Thiorhodovibrio frisius: one gene and its partner. The main gene of each other region encodes a partner of the protein of the gene in region 2 in a complex. Links are inferred from orthologs where the notes say so. Each region holds a gene or a part of one and is shown on either strand. Other genes may lie near its edges. The genes, in order: rpmE and rpmJ.

Evidence for each region.
Region 1: rpmJ (region 2) and rpmE share a complex: the UniProt entries of both Bacillus subtilis proteins name them as parts of the 50S ribosomal subunit. The link is inferred for Thiorhodovibrio frisius from one-to-one orthologs.

The regions. Positions count from the first base shown.
Region 1 is NZ_CP121471.1:2,838,726-2,855,908, forward strand. The notes cover bases 14,377-17,183. They hold rpmE (50S ribosomal protein L31), read right to left. Parts: upstream 15,977-17,183; coding sequence 15,776-15,976; downstream 14,377-15,775. Other genes in these bases: Thiofri_RS13115 (citrate synthase), read right to left, coding at 14,377-15,413; Thiofri_RS13125 (glucose-1-phosphate adenylyltransferase family protein), read right to left, coding at 16,080-17,183. Also shown: ltrA (group II intron reverse transcriptase/maturase), read left to right, coding at 639-1,913; Thiofri_RS13065 (YhdP family protein), read right to left, coding at 2,110-6,432; rng (ribonuclease G), read right to left, coding at 6,496-7,950; Thiofri_RS13075 (Maf family protein), read right to left, coding at 7,947-8,573; 23S rRNA (pseudouridine(1915)-N(3))-methyltransferase RlmH, read right to left, coding at 8,588-9,058; Thiofri_RS13085 (c-type cytochrome), read right to left, coding at 9,081-9,761; Thiofri_RS13090 (metallopeptidase TldD-related protein), read right to left, coding at 9,858-11,225; Thiofri_RS13095 (TldD/PmbA family protein), read right to left, coding at 11,222-12,724; Thiofri_RS13100 (DUF4342 domain-containing protein), read left to right, coding at 12,804-13,109; Thiofri_RS13105 (hypothetical protein), read left to right, coding at 13,222-13,455; Thiofri_RS13110 (YebG family protein), read right to left, coding at 13,718-14,074; more of Thiofri_RS13115, read right to left, coding at 14,118-14,376. UniProt on the Bacillus subtilis protein: Binds the 23S rRNA. While neither of the L31 paralogs is essential, this protein seems to function as the main L31 protein.
Region 2 is NZ_CP121471.1:1,917,268-1,920,213, reverse strand. What follows is about bases 275-2,946. They hold rpmJ (50S ribosomal protein L36), read right to left. Parts: upstream 1,832-2,946; coding sequence 1,718-1,831; downstream 275-1,717. Other genes in these bases: secY (preprotein translocase subunit SecY), read right to left, coding at 2,011-2,946; rpsM (30S ribosomal protein S13), read right to left, coding at 1,162-1,518; rpsK (30S ribosomal protein S11), read right to left, coding at 450-836; rpsD (30S ribosomal protein S4), read right to left, coding at 275-432. In the rest of the region: more of rpsD, read right to left, coding at 1-274.

The DNA of each region.
Region 1 (17,183 bases), 940 kb from region 2 along the record:
ACCCACCCGTATCGCGTGTTGCGCCTCTGGCGGATAGCGACGCACTGGTCAGGAGACTGGTGCTATCGTGAACAAAAGAGGTGAAGCGTACATAGAGAAACTTGTAGGCCAGAGGGGTGTACGCACCACCCTGAAGCGATTTCAGCCTCGTTAAAAGCATTAAAGCAGACGGCGACAGGGTTAACGACCTGGAAGCCAACACAGAGGACTCAATAGAACGACGATGGGCAAGATATTGTGGCACTGCCGGGAAACCAGGCAGCAAACAGAGAAAACAAACGTTGCCCTAAGGTCGTTCACGGCGAGAGTCCCGAGGGTCTGTCGGGGTCCGAGCGCCTGGCATGCAAGCACAGAAGCGTCGAGAACTTGGGAGACCCCATCAGCTCCCGGCGGGAGAGGTAAGGCATGCGGTTATTGAGACACACAGGGGGAAACCCCGAAACGGAATTAGACCGAAGCCTAGAGCCGACCGACCGGGGAAGCGCAACTGACCGAGAAGGAAGGTTCGCCGGAAGCGGATGGGGAGTCAGACCGACTCATAGTACTCCGAGCGCGGGAGAGCCGCGTACATGGGAAAGGGGTCGGCGAAGTGATGCAGCCAACAAAGGACACTTCACCCAGACACGACGGGCTGGACCATGAAGCAAACCTCCCTGTTGGGAATAGCGAAAAAGGCGGCATCGGACAAGGCCCATCGATTCCGCAACCTCTTTGGCCTGCTCAACGTCAGCTATCTTCTGGCCTGTTGGCGGCTGATTAACAAAGGTGCGGCCAGCGGTGTCGACCGACTGGATGCCCGCGCCTATGAAGCCAACCTTCAGGACAATGTAGAAGCACTGGCGGCGGCGGTCAAAGGGGGATGGTATCGGGCCAAGCTGGTACTGAGAAGATACATCCCCAAGCTCAACGGAAAGTTGAGGCCATTGGGGATTCCGGCCATCGCGGACAAAGTGCTCCAGATGGGGGTTACCAAGATACTGGAAGAGATTTATGAGCAGGACTTTCTGGACTGTAGCTATGGTTACCGACCTCGGGTTGGTGCCCTGGATGCAGTGCGAGACCTGAGCGCCGAGCTGCGAAGCGGGCGTTATCACTTCCTGGTCGAGGCGGATATTCGCGCATTCTTTGATCGAATCGATCACGATACACTGATCGAACTGTTGCAGCGACGGATAGACGATGAACCCTTTTTGCGGCTGATTCGCAAGTGGTTAAAGGCCGGCGTTTTGGAGCCAGATGGCGCGGTTCAGCATCCCAAGACAGGCTCGCCCCAGGGCGGGATCATCTCCCCGATGCTTGCGAATATCTATCTCCACTACGCGCTAGATGAGTGGTTTGAGAACACGGTCAAGACACATTGCAAAGGGAAAGCGTACCTCTGTCGGTATGCCGACGATTTTGTGTGCGCGTTTGAATGTGAGTTCGACGCCCAGCGCTTTTATCGGGTGCTTGGGTTGCGGATGGAGCGGTTCGGGCTGGAAGTCGCGCAAGAGAAAACGCAGTTGCTGCGGTTCTCGCGTCAGGACTGGACGCGTAACGGCACCTTTGAGTTTCTCGGATTCGAGTTTCGCTGGGGACGAGGGCGTTGGGGAAAACCCGCGCTCAAACGGCGCACGGCACGGAAGAAATACCGCGCCTCCCTGGCCAGTTTTCGAGACTGGTGTCGGGCACACTGCCGGATGCACAAGGACAAGTTCTTCGCGGCTCTCAATGCGAAGCTGCGCGGGTACTACAATTACTACGGTATCCGAGGCAACTCCGACAGCCTGGGTGACTTTTTCTACCATGTCACACGCATGCTCTACCGGGAGCTGAATCGCCGCAGTCAGCGGCGCAGTTACAACTGGAAGGGCTTTGCCGAACTGATCAAGGTGTTCAAGCTTGAGCGACCACGAATCTGCCACAGCTTCTGAGTATTCTGCAATGTTGCCGCGTGCGAAGCGAATCATTTCGAGGAGCCCGGTGCGGTAGTTCCGCACGCCGGGATCTGTACGGGGGCGGCCGGGTAACTGGCCGTCCTACCGTGATGTCTTGGAATGGTCAAGCCATTGTCACACTGATTGCACCCCGCAAGAAGATGGCCAGCAGCGCGCGACCAACAGAGCGCAGTCAGAAATTCTCAAGAAACAGGTTCTCCGGCTGGCGACGGGCTGGTTGCTCCGATCTGCTTGATCGCGGAGTGGGCGACGTGCCAGTTGGTGCATCTCTAGTTGGGACATCTCTAGTTGGGACATCTCTAGTTGGGACATCTCTGGTTGGGACATCTCTGGTTAGGGCATCTCTGCTTGCCGCATTTCCGGTTCGCGCATTTCCGGGTGGCACATCTCCAGTTGGCGCAGACCTGACCCCCGTCGCAGAACTGGTGGCCGAACCTGCCTGCTCGATTCTGTCATTGACCGTCAACCCAAGCTTTTCGACCTTTGGCTCGCGCCAGGGGCCGGTGATTCGGTACTGGTACTGCGTCAACCGATTGACCGCCCCGCCCGTGACCTTATCGGCCAGCAGCACGGCAGCACCCACCAGCGGCCCGCCAGCAAGGGCGCTGGCCAGGGCCAGGCCCGAGCCGATCTTGGGCGTGACCGTAACGGTTTGCTCAAGCGTCTCCTTGACCAGATTGGTGGTGCCGGAAATTCCGATATCCGCAGTCGACGACAGCAGTGTAAAACGCTCAATGCGTGCCAGGCCATCAGCCACCACAAAGCGCCCCTTGGCCTGGTCAAAACTGAAGCCTTCATCCACCACATCACGAAAATCCAGACTCAGACGCCGTTGAATCGCGGCGACGTTTAGAAAGCCGAGCATGCGCCCCACGCCTGGCTCCACTTCCAGCAGACGACCAGCTTTGAAATCGACCTCCACCGCACCGCGTGCGCGCGCCAGCCCGAAGGCCGCCGGGTCACCGGGCCACTCGAGATCGGCGCTGATCTGCGCTTTGCTGCCATCAAGCCCCTGATACAACCCGAGCCTGCGCAGTAATTCCCCGGCATTGGGGCTGTTCATTTGCACACTGGCCGCAGTGCGAAACCCACCGGCCAGATCGCTCTGCCAGCTTCCTTGCCCCTGGGCATTGATCAAGGCACCGGTCAGTTGCAGCTCCTGAAAGTCCACTCCCGCACCATTGGGCCGCAGGCGAACCCGAAACCGGCCGAGTGGAGTTTGATTCCACGCGAGCCGCTCCACGCGGATGTCAATCGGCCCGAGCCGACGCGGATCGATACCCGCACCTGCCGGTCTGGCTTGTGCGACAGGTGCATCGGCCAGCCCCACAGAATCCGGACTCTCAAGCCGCCAGTGCTCCAGTTCGACCCGCAGCGGCGCAGCGGAGCCAACCGGCGGCAGACCAATGACACCGGTGTTGTCGCGTGCGTTGAAGCGCACCTCAGTGCCGCCGTCGGCGCGCGGCGCGAGTTTGGCGGTCAGATCGCGAAACTCAAGCACGCCCAGATTCAAGCGTCCAATCTCGATGCCGCTGGAGCGCACTGGCAGCGCCTCTCGGCCCTGCCCGAATTGGGTGCGATGCGCTTTCCACCAGTCGATCCAGGGCCCTAATTTCAACGAAGCCAAACGCCCGCTAAGGCTGATCTCGCGCGACTGCGGTGGCGCCGGTGGCTCGGCATTCAAGGCGACGGCCACCGCGCGCAACCGTGGCGGCTGCCCCTGCGCCTGGCGAAGTGCCAGCCGCGCCTTGAGCGGCCCCAGTTGCAGTGCGGGGCGCTGCAAGCCTTGTCCGACGAGTTGGGCGCTCAGACGCAATGGCATCTCTGCCTGGGCGCCCTTGCCAAGGGGGGCTGGCAGTTTCAGACTCACACCCTTGAGGTTGGAGCTGAGTTGCAGATTAATCGGCGCACTGGTGCTGGAAAAATCCTGATTCGACAGACTGACCGCGAGCTGCCAGTCTGGATCGCCCGCCACCAGATCCCAGATCGGGCTGGGGAAGCTCTCCACCAGGCTTTGCAAGGGTGCCTGCCCGCGCGCCTCAACCCGAGTGAGCGCCGCCCCCTGCCCAGCATCGGGCTGCTGCGTTTTTACATCCACCGAGATGGTCTGTTCGCCCAGCCGTGCCTGTATGTTTTGCGCTTCGACACCGCGATTGGAAAAGCCAAGCTGCCCCTGGATGTCGCGCAAGGCAATCGGCTCGCGCCCCTCGCCTAAGTCGAGGCGCGCGCTGGCCTCTGATCGCCACTCGAGCTCGCCCTGGTAGTCAACCTCGGCGCCGCGCCGAAAAGGCACCCCGAGTTCGAGCGCGATGCCGAGCTTGCCGTCCACCTCGAAGGCGCGCGCCAGACGCCCGAGCTGAGCCTCAAGTGGGGTCTCAAGCAGCACCCGACGACCATCGGCGAAGGGCCCCTGCCCGCGCGCTTTGATGAAAATTCGCTCCGGTTTCCAGAGGTTGGGAATATTGGCTGAGCCGCCAAGCAAGGCGCTGTCGAGGAAACGACCGCCATCGACGCTGATGTCCAGGCGCCGGTTGACAATGCGCACCTCGGCATTCAGACCCTCCAGCGCCGGCCAGCGCGGGCGTGGCTTGACACCCGGGCGCGGCGCGGAATAATCCAGAGTGCCGTCGCTGATCTGCAAGTCCATCACAAAGCGTCCCTGATGCTCGTCGAAGGGAAAATCCGCCAGTCGCCCGCGCAGCAGAAAATCGCCCTCGGTCACACGCCCACCGCGCACGGCGCGATTGAGCCAGGCCACCAGCGGCGGGTCCAGCACCCGCACTGGCAGATAACGGCCGACAGCGCTGGCATCCGCATCGCGCAACTGTAGATGCAGATCGACATCGGGACTCGCCGAGCTGTGCAGGCGCACCTCGGCGGCAAGCTCGGCACCCAGGTCTGACGTGCGCAAGCGCGCATCCGGCACCCGCAGGCGCAGCTCACCGGATGGCTCAATGCGCCAGCCAAGCTGTGCGTCCAGGCGATCAACCGCGAGAGGTTCCGCCAGTCGCGGACGCAGGTCTAAAGTCCCCTCACGCATGCCGATGCGGGCGAAACCACGCTCAGGCTCGGCATCAACTTCAAGCTGCAGGCCGCGCCCTCCGGGCCAGCCCTGGACTTGTTCCACCCCAAGTCCATCGAGTTCGGCTTTAATGCGCCAATCGGTCGGGGTGAATTCCTCCGCAGGCAGATCCAGCGCGAAGACTAGGCGCTCAAGGCGCCCGGCGAGCGGCTGTTGCACCAGATTGGGCGGGAGTTTGGCCATCAGCTCAGGCATCGTCAGGCGCGCGAGCTGTTGCAGAACGGAGAGCTCAGCTTCACCAAGCCCACCCGACAACCGCCTGGAGCCTCGCGCGCCGCTGGCTTGTTCATCCGCTGCGGGCACTTTCCCTGCACTGGTGGCTTGCGTGGTATCGGTGGCAGGCACCGATGTCGCCGCAACGGGCGACAACGACAGACCGATGGAAAGCGGATGCGTTCCCAGCCCATGCGCGCGCAGATCAGCCACTCGCAGATGGGTTGTCGCCCCCTCGCGCGACCACTGGACCAGAGCGCTCAGCCCGTCCAGCGTCAAGGCCGGAGCCGGTGCCGCTGCCGGTGCCGGCGTGGCGCGAGATGCCTGATCAGCAGTCGCCACCCGGTTGGCACTCAGGGCATCCGCACGCAATTTTGCCAGCACGGCCACTAGGCGCCCGGCATCGATCCGCGACCAGATTTCCAGCCGCAGACCTGACAGACTGAGCGCGACACCACCCGAGAGTTGCTGTTGCAGTTGCGACAACAGATCCTGCTGGCTGTCGAGCCGGGTGTAGAGCTCACCGGCCCAGCCGCTGAGGTCCTGGGCCGCGCCGCGCAGATGTCCGCGCGCACTGAGACGGGTACGGGGATCGGCGGCCAGCCAGGCATCGAGCCGCAACAGGTGCTGCTCATCGCGATTGACTACCAAGAACTTGGCGATATCAACGGCGATGGTCGGCGATCCAGAAAAGGTGTCCGTCCAGTACAGCCGGCTATCGGTCAGGGCGAAATGCCCTTCGCGCAGGAAAAACGTCAGCCCCCCCGGATCATCGCCGCCCCCAAGCGCTTGCAGGCCGCTGATTGAAAAGCCACCTTCGATGTCGCGGCGCAACTCGAGTTCAGCGCCAACCAGCGTCAGCCCCTCGATACGCAATTTTCGCGCACCCCAGGTCGCGAACAGATTCAGATCGAGCACCAGTTCGCGCGCGCTGAATTCGGCCTGGTCGCTCAGGCGGCCTCGCAGCGTCACATCGGTGAGCGTCAGATGCGGCGACCAGCCCTCAAAGCGCACTGTGAGCGCTCCAACCTCGACCCGCATGCCCAGCAGCTCGTCCAGATGGGTGGCCAGCTCACCACGCAGACCCTCGGCGAAAGGCACCAGGGCACGGGCGAGAAGCAGCACCACGGCGAGCCCGAGCACGGCCAGGATGACGAGCCGCCGCGTATGCCAGAAAGCCGCGAGTGCTACGCGCTTCATTGATCGGGCTCAGACCTCCGGCAGCGAGATAAAAAACCGACGAACAGGCCTAACCCAGCGCGGCTAGACCAGCACAACGTCATACTGTTCTTGAGTATAGAGCGCCTCGGCCTGGAGACGGATCGGGCGACCGATGAATTCCTCCAGCTCGGCAAGGTGGGCGGACTCTTCATCCAGCAGGCGGTCGATCACATCCTGCGAGGCCAGCACCATCAGGGTTTCGACCTCGAACTGGCGCGACTCGCGCATGATCTCGCGGAAAATTTCGTAGCACGTGCTTTCGGCGGTTTTCACCGAGCCACGCCCGCCGCAGCAAGGGCAGGGCTCGCACAGCACATGTTCGAGGGATTCGCGCGTGCGCTTGCGCGTCATTTCCACCAGCCCCAGGGATGAGACCTCGGTGATGTGCGTCTTGGCATGGTCCTTGGCCAGGCATTTCTCAAGCGCACGCAACACCTGGCGCTTGTGCTCTTCATCGGTCATGTCGATGAAGTCGATGATAATGATGCCGCCGAGATTGCGCAGTCGCAGCTGCCGGCAAATAGCCTGCGCGGCCTCGAGGTTGGTCTTGAAAATGGTCTCCTCGAGATTGCGATGGCCAACAAAGGCGCCGGTGTTCACATCAATGGTGGTCATGGCTTCGGTCTGGTCGATGACCAGATGACCGCCGGATTTGAGCTGCACCTTGCGATGCAGGGATTTCTGGATCTCGTCCTCGACGCCATAAAGATCGAACAGCGGGCGCTCGCCGTCGTAATACTCCATGCGCTCGACGACTTCCGGAATGTATTTGACGCCAAAAGCGCGCGCCCGCTCCAGGGTCGAACGCGAGTCGATGCGCACCCGCTCGACCTCGGGTGTGACCAGATCGCGCAGCGCGCGCAGCGGCAGCGGCAGATCGTCATGCACCGGCCCCACCTCAACATCGGCCTCGCAGCGCTCCTTGATGTTACCCCACAGCTTGATCAGGAAGGTCATATCCCGACACAGGGCCGCATCGCTGACGGTCTCGGCTGCGGTGCGCGCGATGAAGCCACCGCTGACGGCGTTGTCATCGACATAGTGCTGAATAACCTCGCGCAAGCGTTTGCGTTCTTCTTCCCCTTCGATTTTCTGCGACACACCGGTGTTGGTCAGACTGGGCATAAACACCAGGTAACGCGACGCGATGGAGATACTCGTGGTCAGGCGTGCGCCCTTGGTGCCCAGCGGGTCCTTGACGACCTGAACCACGATCATCCCACCTTCGTGGACAAGCTCATTGATGTTTTCGCTGCGCGGCTCACCCTCTGCGGTGATGATGTCCGAGGCATGCAAAAAAGCGGCGCGCTCCAGGCCGATGTCGACAAAGGCCGCCTGCATGCCGGGCAATACCCGACACACCCGCCCACGATAGACACTGCCAACCAAACCGCAGCGGTTGGAGCGTTCGATCATAATCTCCTGCACCACGCCGTTTTCCACCACGGCCACCCGGGTCTCGGGCGGCGTGACATTGATCAGGATTTCCTCGCTCATGGGGATGCCTCTTGCAAACGCGGGCCCCAGGGCGTCAGCCCCTCTGCGGCCAGCAAACTCCCGGTCTCGAACAATGGCAGACCCACCACGTTGGAATAGCTTCCATCGATGCGCTCGACAAAGAGGGCTCCGCGTCCCTGAATGCCGTAGCCACCCGCTTTGTCACTTGGCTCACCGCTAGCCCAGTAGGCGGCAGCCTCCCAGGGTTCGATGGTGCGAAACAGCACTCGGGTCATCACAGTGACGCTCTGGCGTTGGCAGCCCAAGAGGGCGACCCCGGTGATGACCTCATGCCAGCGCCCGGATAGGCGTTGGATCATGCGCGCCGCGTCAGCTGCGTCCACTGGCTTGCCGAGGATGTCGTCATCGATCATCACCAGGGTATCCGCAGCCAGAATTAACCGCGATTGTTTCTGATTCGAGGGGGCATCAGCCTGCTCAAGCCGCTCAGCGACGGCCTGCGCCTTCGCCATCGCCAAGCGCAAGACATGGCGGTTGGGCGACTCGCCAGTCGCGGGCGTTTCGTCCACATCCGCACTCAGGCAATGAGAATTCAATCCCAACTGCGCGATCAGCTCCCGCCGCCGTGGCGACGCGGATGCCAGAACCAGCATTGGTTGCATGGTGATGGCTCCTCTCAGCCTCGGTGGTAAGGATGGCCCTGGAGCAGCGTCCAGGCACGGTAGACTTGTTCGGCTAGGATCACCCGCACCAGCGGATGGGGAAAGGTGAGCGGCGACAGGGACCAGCGTGCATCTGCGCGCGCCAGGCACTTAGAAGACAAACCGTCGGCTCCCCCGACCAGCAATGCCACATCCTGGCCCGATGCCAGCCAGCGTTTGAGTTCCGCAGCCAAGGCCTCGGTTGACCAGCTTTGGCCGCCAACATCCAGGGCGATGACCCGGGCCCCCTTGGGCAGGGCTTGCAGCAGTCGCTCACCTTCCAGGGAGATTGCGCGGACGCGATCTCCACTCTTGGTGCGCGGCACCGGATCGATCTCGACCAAGCGCAGGTCGCACTCTTTTGGCAAACGTTTGGCGTATTCGCCAAAGCCTTGTTCAACCCAAGCCGGCATGCGGCGCCCGACACTCAGCAGATGAATACGCACAGGTCGAGGGTCACCAGCCGCCTTAGCGACCGAGTTCGACCAGGTGATTGATGATGGCGTCTGCCGTGGCCGCGTCCGGGGCGCCGCAGTCTGCGCTATGCGCATGCTTGCGCTCGCCGGTGGCGAAATCCCGGATCTGCTTGGCCAGATAGGCCGGATACTGCGCAACCAGCGGCGGCGCATCCCCGCTATCCGCCCCCTGCCCTTGCGCGCCATGGCAGCTGGCACATTGGTCCTTGTATGCCTGCTTCCCAGCAGCCGCATAGCCTTCGCGCGAATCGAACGCCGCCAGGGCGTCGGGATCGGGCTCATAGGGCCAGAGCCCCAGATTCGGCACCGACATGGAGGCGATGTATGCCGAGACCAGGTCGATGACCTCCTCGTTGAAATTGACGTGCTTAAAGATGGGAATCATGGGCTTGTTGTCGCGATCCTGTGCCTTAAAGGCATGAATCTGCGCATCAATGTACGGCTGGGGTAGCCCGGCAATACGCGGGTAACGTCCACCCTCGCCACCAACACCATATTTTCCATGACAGCCAACGCAATAGGAATACACCCCATCAGCTGTCGCTTCAGCAGCCATCACGCCGCGTGCCGTGACACCCATTACCAAAGCCAGAATGGTGACCACCCCCATAAGCAACGGCCTTGAGTCAAGAACCGAGAATCGCAGCAGACGCCGACTAGACTGGTAGGTCATCGAAACTCCTTAACAGTAAACAGCAGTATTTTTCTTCTGGGATGGTCGCGACCATGCGCGTCAGGCTCGTTGTTGCTGCGCTGGCATAAGCAAGCTTCAGAGCGCGAACTCCATCCCGTCAACCAGCAGCCCCGGCAGCCTGGTGCTTTCGAGCGACCGCCCGCCGTAGGTCTGGGCCGAGAGCAGCAGTTGCGTCTCGGCGCCAAGGGCCGCGAGGCGATCACCGAAAAGACTATAAAGACTGTCATCAAAGCGCATGGGCGCAACCGGCGCGACAATCACACCATTCTCCACCCAATAGGTGCCAAAGCGAGTCATGCCAGTTACCCGGCAGTAATTGGGGTCGGACCAGTTGCAGTACCAGAGATTGCCAATCAGTAGCCCGGTGCCGAGCGCACTGAGCACTTGATCGGCCGCCAGTTCGCCGGAGGCCATGGCCAGGGATTCCGGGTAGCCACTGGCGGCATTCACCGGCAGGCCATATTCCTTGCCGGCGCGCGCATCCACCAGCGGTGAACCAGCCTCGCCCCACTCGATCAGCGTCAGGGTTTCAGGACGCAGGAAGCCCTCACTGGTGAAGGCTGGCAATAGGCCGGTGCCGTCCGCTCCATGGACTTCGCGCAGGCAGACACGCGGGTCGAAGTGCTCCTCGCCGTCGAGCAGGCGCAGCAGTGGACTCTGGCGCGTACGCTGGCTTTTCAGGTCGAAGCCATCCCAGGCGAGCATGTCGGTCAGCTCGGCCACCGCCATGGGTGCGAGCCAGGCACGATAACGCCCGGGCAGCAGGCGCTTGGCCGGACGCGCCAGAATGTCGAGTTCCTCGCGCATGGACGCCAGTCGCTCGCGCACCGGCGTAGCATCCCATTGCAGTCCAGCATACGAGCCTTTGACCGCACGGTCATCGGCGCCATGGCAGCTCCAGTCAAAATGGAAGCTGCGGCTCACATGCCAGTGGCGATGGCCCACCGAGCTGGCCAGGCCGTGGGTGATCTCGCCACTCGCCCAGATGCCGACCAAGTTAAGCCCTTCGGCCGCTCCCATGATGGCTTCCACCGCCGCACCGGCATCGGCCAGAGGTTCCGAGGCCCAACGGTCACTGCGCGAGGGCTCCTCGCTGAACTGAAGGTGCGGGTCTGGCGGAAGGTGGCGTATCCGCAGGCGAAGCTGGCGCAGTAACACCCGCGCCTGGTCAAAATCGTGCGCGAGATCGCCACTGAGATCGCAGCTCGCCTCGGCCTGACGGTCGTCCTCAATCAGTCGCAGTTGGAGGCTCGCGTGCCGCACCTCGCCAGCTTGACGAATGCGATTGCAGTTCAGACGGACAAAATCCGACTGCTCGGCTTCAAGCTCGCAGAATAGGGTCTCGTCCACACGCGCTTCAGCCTGAAGGCGCTCGGCGATTGCATAAAAGCAGTCGCGCGCGTCGATCTCAAGTTGCTGACGTTCTGTCCGTGCGTTGATCATGCGCCACCCCCAAAGACCTCGACCTGACGGAAGCGGCAAGGCGGTGAAGCATGGCCCACGTAAATCGCTTGATTGGGCTCACCTTTACCGCAGTTGCACACGCCTCGAACCTGTCGCGAATCGCCATCGCCGACGCCGTCGAGACTGCGCCAAAAGGCCGCCGACCGGCCACGGTAGCCAGGGTTTCTCACCAGTCCGCGCAGTTCGCCGTCGAGGATCAACCGACCAAGCTCACAGCCAAACTGAAACTTGTTGCGACTGTCGTCAATCGACCAGGAGCGGTTGGTCTCCATCAGCACGCCGCGCTCCACCCCGGCGATCAGCTGGGCCAGACTCGCGCTGCCGGGCTCCAGATTGATGTTGCCCATGCGGTCAATAGGCGGGCGATCCCAGCCGCTGGCACGGGCGTTGGCGGTGCCCGGCAGCCCAGAGCGCGCCTGCGACAGCGCGCCACCGAGAGGGCGTTCCAGAATGCCATCGCGAATCAGATACTCGCATTGCGCCAGTGTGCCCTCGTCGTCGGCGATGGTGCTCGCTAGCTCACCGGGCAAGCGCGGATCGAAGGTGACATTGAGCAACTCCGAACCGTAGCGATATTGACCAAACATCTCGGGGGTGACAAAACTGGTCCCGGCATAGTTGCGCTCGTCACCAAGAATGCGGTCGAGTTCCAGCGGATGGCCGATGCTTTCGTGAATCTGCAGCGCCATCTGGCTTGGCATCAGCACCAGGTCGAGGGTTTCAACCGGGCACTCGGGTGCCTCGAGCAGCGCCAGCGCATCCTCGGCAACCTGCGGTGCTTGCTCGAGAAAACCCGTGGCATCAAGGCGTTCCATGCCACCCTGCCCTGGCCAGTCGGCACCTCCGCCACGGCGGCGCTGAGTCTGCGCCCCGGCATTGGCCACCGCCAGCAACCCGGAATGCAGATACTCCAGATGCTGAAAGACACTCGCCCCGGCGCTACTGACCAACAGTTGATCGACCCCATTCCAGCCGAGCCAGGCCGACCAGTCGAGAATACGCGCATCAATGGCCAGGGCCTGGTTGGCCTGGTGCAGCAAGTCCAGCTTGTCAGTCAGCGGCACCTCGCCCCAGGGTTGCGCCACCGGGGAAATATAGTCGGCCTGCAAGCCGCTGCGCGGATAGAGGCTTGAATCAAACAGGCCATGGGCCGCGTGGCGCAGCGCCCAGCCGCGCGCGCATCGACCGGCGGCGCGCAGCCCAGGCCGACTGAGATCGTTGGTGGCTGCATAGCCCAGGCCCCCACGCGCGACCACTGTCACCATGGCGCCAAGTGTATAACCAAGGTTCGTTGGCTCCAGTACATCTTGACGCACTTCAAGCCGATCCCAATGCTCGGATACCAGCCGCAACGACCAATAATCGCAAGCTGGGGCCACGGCGGCAAAGTCGGCCGCAACCGCCATCAGGCGGTCTTTCGGATCAGCGGTGGGACTCGTGCCATGAGATTGGGAAAGGTGTGTCGATGATGCGGACATCTCAGTTGCTCTTTGTTAAACTTCGCGGTTCGCTGCTGTCCTGAATGTTAAAGTCGCCAGATCGCCGCAGGTCGCCTGTATGCAACACAACAAGTCCCATCCTAACATCACCGAACGCGTCACCGTCGCTGGTCATGACCTGATCGGCTTCCTGAAAAACGCCATCGCCGAGGGGAATGTGCGGCGCCTGGTGGTGCGCAAAGCCGACGGCACGCCGTTGCTGGACATCCCGCTGACCGCCGGCGTCGCCGTCGGTGGTGTTTTTACTCTGCTCGCACCCTTTCTCGCGGCGTTAGGCGCTATCGCCGCATTGTTCAGCAAAGTGCAGGTGGACGTGCAACGCAATGTCGAACCGCGCGAGGAACGCAGCATCTCCGATGACTAAAGCCTTCTTAAGTCGATATCACTCGACTAACGCTCATGGTCCCAGCCACCCAGCGAACGGGCAACCACGCAATCTACCCCTCACACAATCCTAAAGAGAAAACCGCACTCACATGAAAGAAATCAAACGCACCAAGGAACACCGTATCTACCAAAAGAAATCCGGGCGCTACGCGGTTACAGACGCGCGCAAACGCCCGGTTAACGGTGAGGATAAAGCTACGATCCTTCTTGCCGAAGGTCTGGTTGCCGCGCCCAAGCAAAAAGCACCGGAACCCGTCGCCACTGAAGAGACTGCGGAAACCGCCGAAGAGACTTCCTCGGAGCCTGCCGCAGAAAGCGCGTAACAGCCAGCCAAGTCGCTCGCGCGTTGCGCGAGTCGGCTCTGACCATTCATAACGGCCCAAGGCTAGAAATGCAGCGGCCTTATGGCCTCATCTGAATAGCCTAGACCGGCGCCCTGCTGAGTCTAGATGCAAGCGAGCGAATTAGACGGAATCCAGGCTTTGACCCACTGGATCAAATAGCCGTCATCGTCATAGTGAGAAGGCTTGATCAGTCCGACGTGAAAAGGACGGCAGACTGATTGGATCATCGCCGACCATCGCCTTAGCCAGTGGCCTTCAATGGGCGCACATCGGCGCTGGGGGTCTCTTCTTCATCGCCGTCCTGGTCGTTTGCCGATGGCTGGCCTCCGGTTGAAGTCGATCCCCGCCGAGATGCCGGCTCGGCCTCCTTGCCCTTGAGAATGCGCTCCACCACGCGGGCATTGAGCGCGAGATGAATCGTTAGCTCCTCAAGGTCCTCGTCAGCCAGGTTTGGCACCGCCTGCCCATCGCGCAGCCATTGTCCGAGACGATCGGCGACTTCCAGTGCCTTGTCATAGGCGTCTGCTTCTTTCTTATCCGCTGTTCGCAAGCGCTCAACCCCCTGGTTGTCTTTAACGATGTATTCGATTTCAATCACAGTCGATCCTCCCGGTGGATACTTTGACCTTGTGGGTTACTTTTCAGCGCTTTGAGATGGGCACATAATCGCGCACTTGCGGGCCGTGATAAATCTGCCGCGGCCGGCCGATGCGCATGCTCGGCTCGCTCATCATCTCCGCCCAATGCGATACCCAGCCAACAGTGCGCGCAAGTGCGAACATGACTGTGAACATATTGCGCGGAATGCCAAGTGCCTGATAAATGATGCCGGAGTAGAAATCCACATTGGGATAAAGCTTGCGCTCAACGAAGTATTCATCCTCCAGCGCGATACGCTCAAGCTCCAGCGCCAGATCAAACAGCGGATTTTTCACATCCGCGAGTTCTTCGAGCACCTGATGGCAGACCTCGCGAATGATCATGGCGCGCGGGTCGTAATTCTTATACACGCGATGCCCAAAACCCATTAGCCGGAAAGGATCATCCTTGTCCTTGGCCTTGTCGATAAATTTGGCGACATTCGCCACACTGCCGATTTCGGCCAGCATATCCAACACCGCCTCATTCGCACCACCATGCGCCGGTCCCCACAGCGATGCGACACCGGCGGCAATGCAGGCAAAGGGATTAGCCCCGGAACTGCCCGCTAATCGCACGGTCGAGGTGCTGGCATTTTGCTCATGATCGGCATGCAAAATAAACAGCAGATTGAGCGCCTTTTCTGCGATCAGTCGCGGCTCATAGTCAGCGCAGGGTGTCGCGAACATCATGTAGAGGAAGTTCGCGCAGTAACGCAGATCATTGCGCGGATACATGATGGGCTCGCCGACATTGTGCTTGTAGGTGGCTGCGGCAATGGTGGGAATCTTGGCAATCAACCGATGCGCCGAGACTTCCCGGTAGTGCGGGTCATGCACGTTGATCGAGTCGTGATAAAAGGCCGATAACGAACCGACCACACCGCAGAGCACTGCCATGGGGTGCGCGTCGTAGCGGAAGCCATCCAGAAAGCTCTTGAGATTTTCATTCAGCATGGTGTGCTGCATGATCACCCCTTCGAAATCATCAAGCTCTTTTTCGTCGGGCAGATTGCCATAGAACAGCAGATAAGCCACTTCGAGAAAACTCGCCTTGGTGGCCAGTTGCTCGATCGGGTAGCCGCGATACAGCAGCACACCCTTTTCGCCATCGATGAAGGTAATGGCACTATGGCAGCTTGCGGTCGCCATGAAGCCGGGATCGTAGGTAAAGAATCCAGCGTCGCGATAGAGCGAGGAAATGTCGACCGCCGAGGGTCCAAGGGTTCCCTGCTTGAGTGGATACTCGTGGCAGGTACCATCGACATTGTTGGTAATGGTGATCGTCTCGTTCGTCATAACAGACTCCTGGGGACGGACTGCTGCGAATCTGAGGTCAGAAAGGGCAGGCTTCACTAGGGGCGGGGTCCAATCGCGCGGCAGCCGACGACATCAGATCGGGGCGACATCGCATCAAGGCGACATCGGGCTGCATCGCGAAGGATCAGGCAGACAGCCAACTCGCACCCCGGGTCTGTTCCGGTTTAGGACCAGGAATCAGACCCAAGGCGGAATGCTCTCGAGACTATGCTAAGCCATCAGAGCGAAAGGCAAAAGCGTCTTTTTTGCGCACGCAGAAAAGTCCGGCATCACACAGGAATGCCGAAACTGAAACAGAAAGAGCGAAGATGCAACCCGTAATCGGGTTGCGGAAAGCCGCCTCAGCGGCCGTACTTGCGCCGGAACTTATCAACCCGTCCCGCCGTGTCGAGGATCTTTTGCTTTCCGGTATAGAACGGATGGCATGCGGAGCAAACCTCGACATGCAACTCCTTGCCGAGCGTGGAGCGCGTTGAAAACTCGTTTCCGCAACTGCAAACGACCTTGATGTCCTGATATTCTGGGTGAATTCCCGCTTTCATGAAGCACCTGTTTAGAAGGAATCGGCAGCACTGACTGAAACGTCAGTAAACCGCGTAGTATACCGATGTTTTGCCAAGGTGAAAAGCGCCAAAACGCCGCGCATCACACCCGGGCGTCTTTGGGGACCACCACCACCCCCTCGGGCGAGACCGAAAAGCGCGCGCGATCCTCCTTGCGATCAAAACCGATGCGCGCCCCCGGCGAGACCACCACGTCTTTATCGAGTATGCACCGATTGAGCTCGGCTCCGGCGCCCACATGGACCCGGTCAAACAAAATGGCACCATCCACGATGGCACCATCATCGACCTTGACACAGGGGGACAGCACGGACCGGTTGACAGCCCCACCGCAAATCAGCGCACCAGAAGCCAGCATGGAGTTAACAAACACTCCCTCGTTGCCTGAGTTGGGCCCCGGGACGGTTCGCGCCGGTGGATACTGGCCCTGATAGGTCAGAATGTTCCAGCCGGGCTGATAGAGATCCAGCGCCGGTCGCGCTTCCAGTAGCGACATGTGTGCCTGGTAATAGGCATCGACCGAGCCCAGATCGCTCCAGTAACCATCTTGCGACACCCGCCCGCGCTCACCTCCGAAGCGATACCCCACCGCCCGCGCTGCGCCTGAAGCTTGCAGCAGCGTGGCGACGAAATCCATCTCCGCATGCCCATTGCCAACCCGCACCAGATGGTCAAGCTGCTCGAGCAGGTAGTCTTTCCCGATCACCAAAACGCCCATTGGGGCCAACCCCGTTGGCGAATGCTCGCCAATCGGGCCTAGCAAGCCCGTGATGCGATGATCCTCGCTGCACTCCACACGGTACGCACTCGGTGCGGAATTCTCTGTCACAGTGCGCAGCGCGGCGGTCACCTGTGCCTGCTGCTCATCATGAAAACGCAGTAACTCGGCATAATCCATCCGGTAGACGGCACCTCCGTCGAGCAGCAGCAGACGGCGCGCTGGATTGCGCTCAATGAGATAACGGTTCTGCCGCAAGGCATCCACAAGGCCCAGGTACCAGCCGCCATCGGCGCGCATTTGCGGTGGCAGCGGGGTGATGAATTCACCAAGCTCGGCATTGAACAGCGACCAACCATCGCGCAAATGCTTATGCAGCGAATGGGATCGATACTGCGTCAGCACCAGAATCTGGCGCAAGCCCGAGTGCAGACAGTTGGCCAACGAAAAGTCCACCACCCGATATTT
Region 2 (2,946 bases):
TTCGACCTCATCCTCGACGCTAACCTGGAAGGACGGAATATTCACGGCACGGCCATTGACGATCACAGACTTGTGACTGACAAGTTGGCGCGCCTCTGCACGAGTTGCCCCAAAGCCCATGCGATAGACCACATTGTCTAGTCGGCGCTCAAGAAGTTGCAGCAGGTTTTCGCCAGTTGCCCCCTTAATGCGCGCAGCAGTCTTGTAGTAATTGCGGAACTGGCGTTCCATCACGCCGTAAATGCGGCGGACTTTCTGCTTTTCGCGCAACTGCAATCCGTAGTCCGAAAGACGTCGACGCCGATCCGCCGCCTGTCCCGGCATTTTTTCCAAATTGCACTTTTGATCAAGCGGTCGCGCCCGGCTCTTGAGGCCGAGGTCAGTTCCCTCGCGACGCGCCAATTTACAAGTCGGTCCGGTATATCTTGCCATGCTGCTACCCTCCCTGATCAGACACGCCGTTTCTTCGGCGGACGACAGCCATTGTGCGGAATGGGCGTGACATCGGTGATACTGGTCACTTTAAAGCCCGCATTATTCAGTGCCCGCACGGCGGATTCACGACCCGGCCCCGGACCCTTGACGTTGACATCGAGGTTCTTCACGCCAAATTCCTTCGCAACCTGACCGGCCCGACTCGCGGCGACCTGAGCCGCAAAAGGCGTGCTCTTGCGCGACCCGCGAAAGCCCGAACCCCCGGAGGTTGCCCAGGTCAAGGCATTGCCTTGGCGATCAGTAATGGTGATGATGGTGTTATTGAAGGAGGCGTGGACATGGGCAATGCCATCCGCTACCTGCTTCTTGACCTTCTTTTTAGTGCGTACCTGCTTAGCCATTGGCGTGCAATACTCGCAATTACTCGAACAAAAATAAATTAAGTCTACCAGTCGAAATCGCTACTCGGGCGAAATCAGAGCGGCCTGACTGGATTAGTGGTGGAGCGCAACTTTAAGCACCCGACAGATGAGAGGCCAGCTGACCAGGGCGAGGTATGAAACCGACCGTGGCCCTGACCCCTACAACTCTCATCGTCTTGCTCCACCCCGAAGAATCAATCCGTGGGATTCACCGTAAGTCCCATGCTTGTGCCATCGCACGAATAACGCGGATGTATCAAGTGAAGGCTGAAACGACGACTGAATCCGACCCGAAAAGACCCGATTAACGTTTGATCGGACGGCGCGGGCCTTTGCGCGTGCGCGCATTGGTTCGCGTCCGCTGACCGCGCAATGGCAGACCGCGACGGTGGCGAATGCCCCGATTGCAGCCAAGGTCCATCAAGCGCTTAATGTTCATCGACACTTCTCGGCGCAGGTCACCCTCGACCGAGTGCTTGCCGACTTCCGTCCGCAGACGCTCGACTTCTTCTTCGGTCAAATTCAGGATCTTGGTATGCTCGGGAACCTTTGCCGCAGCACAGATCTTTGACGACAAAGTGGGTCCGATACCATAAATCGACCTCAACGCGATCACCGCGTGCTTGCGATCAGGGATGTTGACACCGGCAATACGGGCCATGGGCGTTCAGCTCCTTAAAAACTCATTCAGCGCTCTGCAAATCGCGACATTTGCGGCGCTAGCGACTCGATTAATTCTAGATTGTTTGTAGGGTCAGCGACTCGACCTGAGCCGTCGCCAGTCCGACTGAATGACCGGACAGCAAACGAACCAGTATACCAAGATTTCCCGCTACGTCAATGGCCTCAATCGCCACCGACTATCCCTGCCGTTGCTTGTGGCGCGGATCTTTGCAGATAACGCGGATCGTGCCATTGCGCTTGATCATCTTGCAATGCCGACAGATTTTCTTCACAGAAGCACGCACTTTCATTATCGTCTCCAAATAAGTATTACAGAGCTTGATCAGAGCCGCATCAGCTCGCCAACTTCTACAGGCGCTGTCGGTCAATCCGACAGGTTCAGCAATGCACTGAGACAGCGTTGATACTGGCTTCGCCAGGTTGGCTTGACCTACCGTTGCCGGCACGGACAACACGACCAGCCTGGCGCTCAGCGCATCAGCCCGCCACCTGGCGCTTTGAGATTTGCCTTTTTCATCAAGCCTTCGTATTGATGTGACACCAGATGCGCCTGCACCTGCGCCATGAAATCCATCACGACCACCACCACAATCAGCAGTGAGGTGCCGCCGAAGTAAAAGGGCACATTCCAACCGACGATCAGAAATTCTGGCAGCAAACACACGGCTGTGATGTAGAGAGCGCCAATTGCCGTGAGACGCGTCATCACGGTATCGATATAGCGCGCCGTCTGCTCGCCCGGACGGATACCCGGAATGAAAGCCCCCGAGCGCTTGAGATTGTCGGCCGTATCCTTCGCATTAAACACCAACGCAGTGTAGAAAAAGCAGAAGAAAATGATAGCCGCCGAGTAAGCCAGCACATAGAGGGGCTCACCCGGAGAAAATTTGGCGGTGAGGTCCGCGAGCCAGCGCAGGTCTTCCGACTGGCCGAACCACTGCCCCAGAGTCCCCGGAAACAGAATAATGCTGGAGGCAAAAATCGGCGGAATCACACCGGCCATATTCAGCTTTAGCGGTAGATGGGTGCTCTGCGCTGCCATCATCTTTCGCCCCTGCTGCCGACGGGCGTAATTCACAGTAATGCGCCGTTGTCCGCGCTCCACGAAGACCACAAAAGCCGTTACCAGCAGCGCCAATGCAAAAAGCGCCAAGACGGCAATGGCGTTCATCTCACCGGTTCGCACCAGCTCCAAGGTCCCTCCGACGGCCGATGGCAAGCCGGCAACAATGCCCGCGAAAATGATAAGCGAGATCCCATTGCCAATGCCTCGCTCGGTAATCTGCTCGCCGAGCCACATCAGGAACATGGTTCCTGTTACCAGCGATACGGCTGCGGTAAAGACAAAGCCAACGCCGTGGGTCACCACAATGGCCGAGCCGCCAGCGGTTTGCCCCTGCAACGC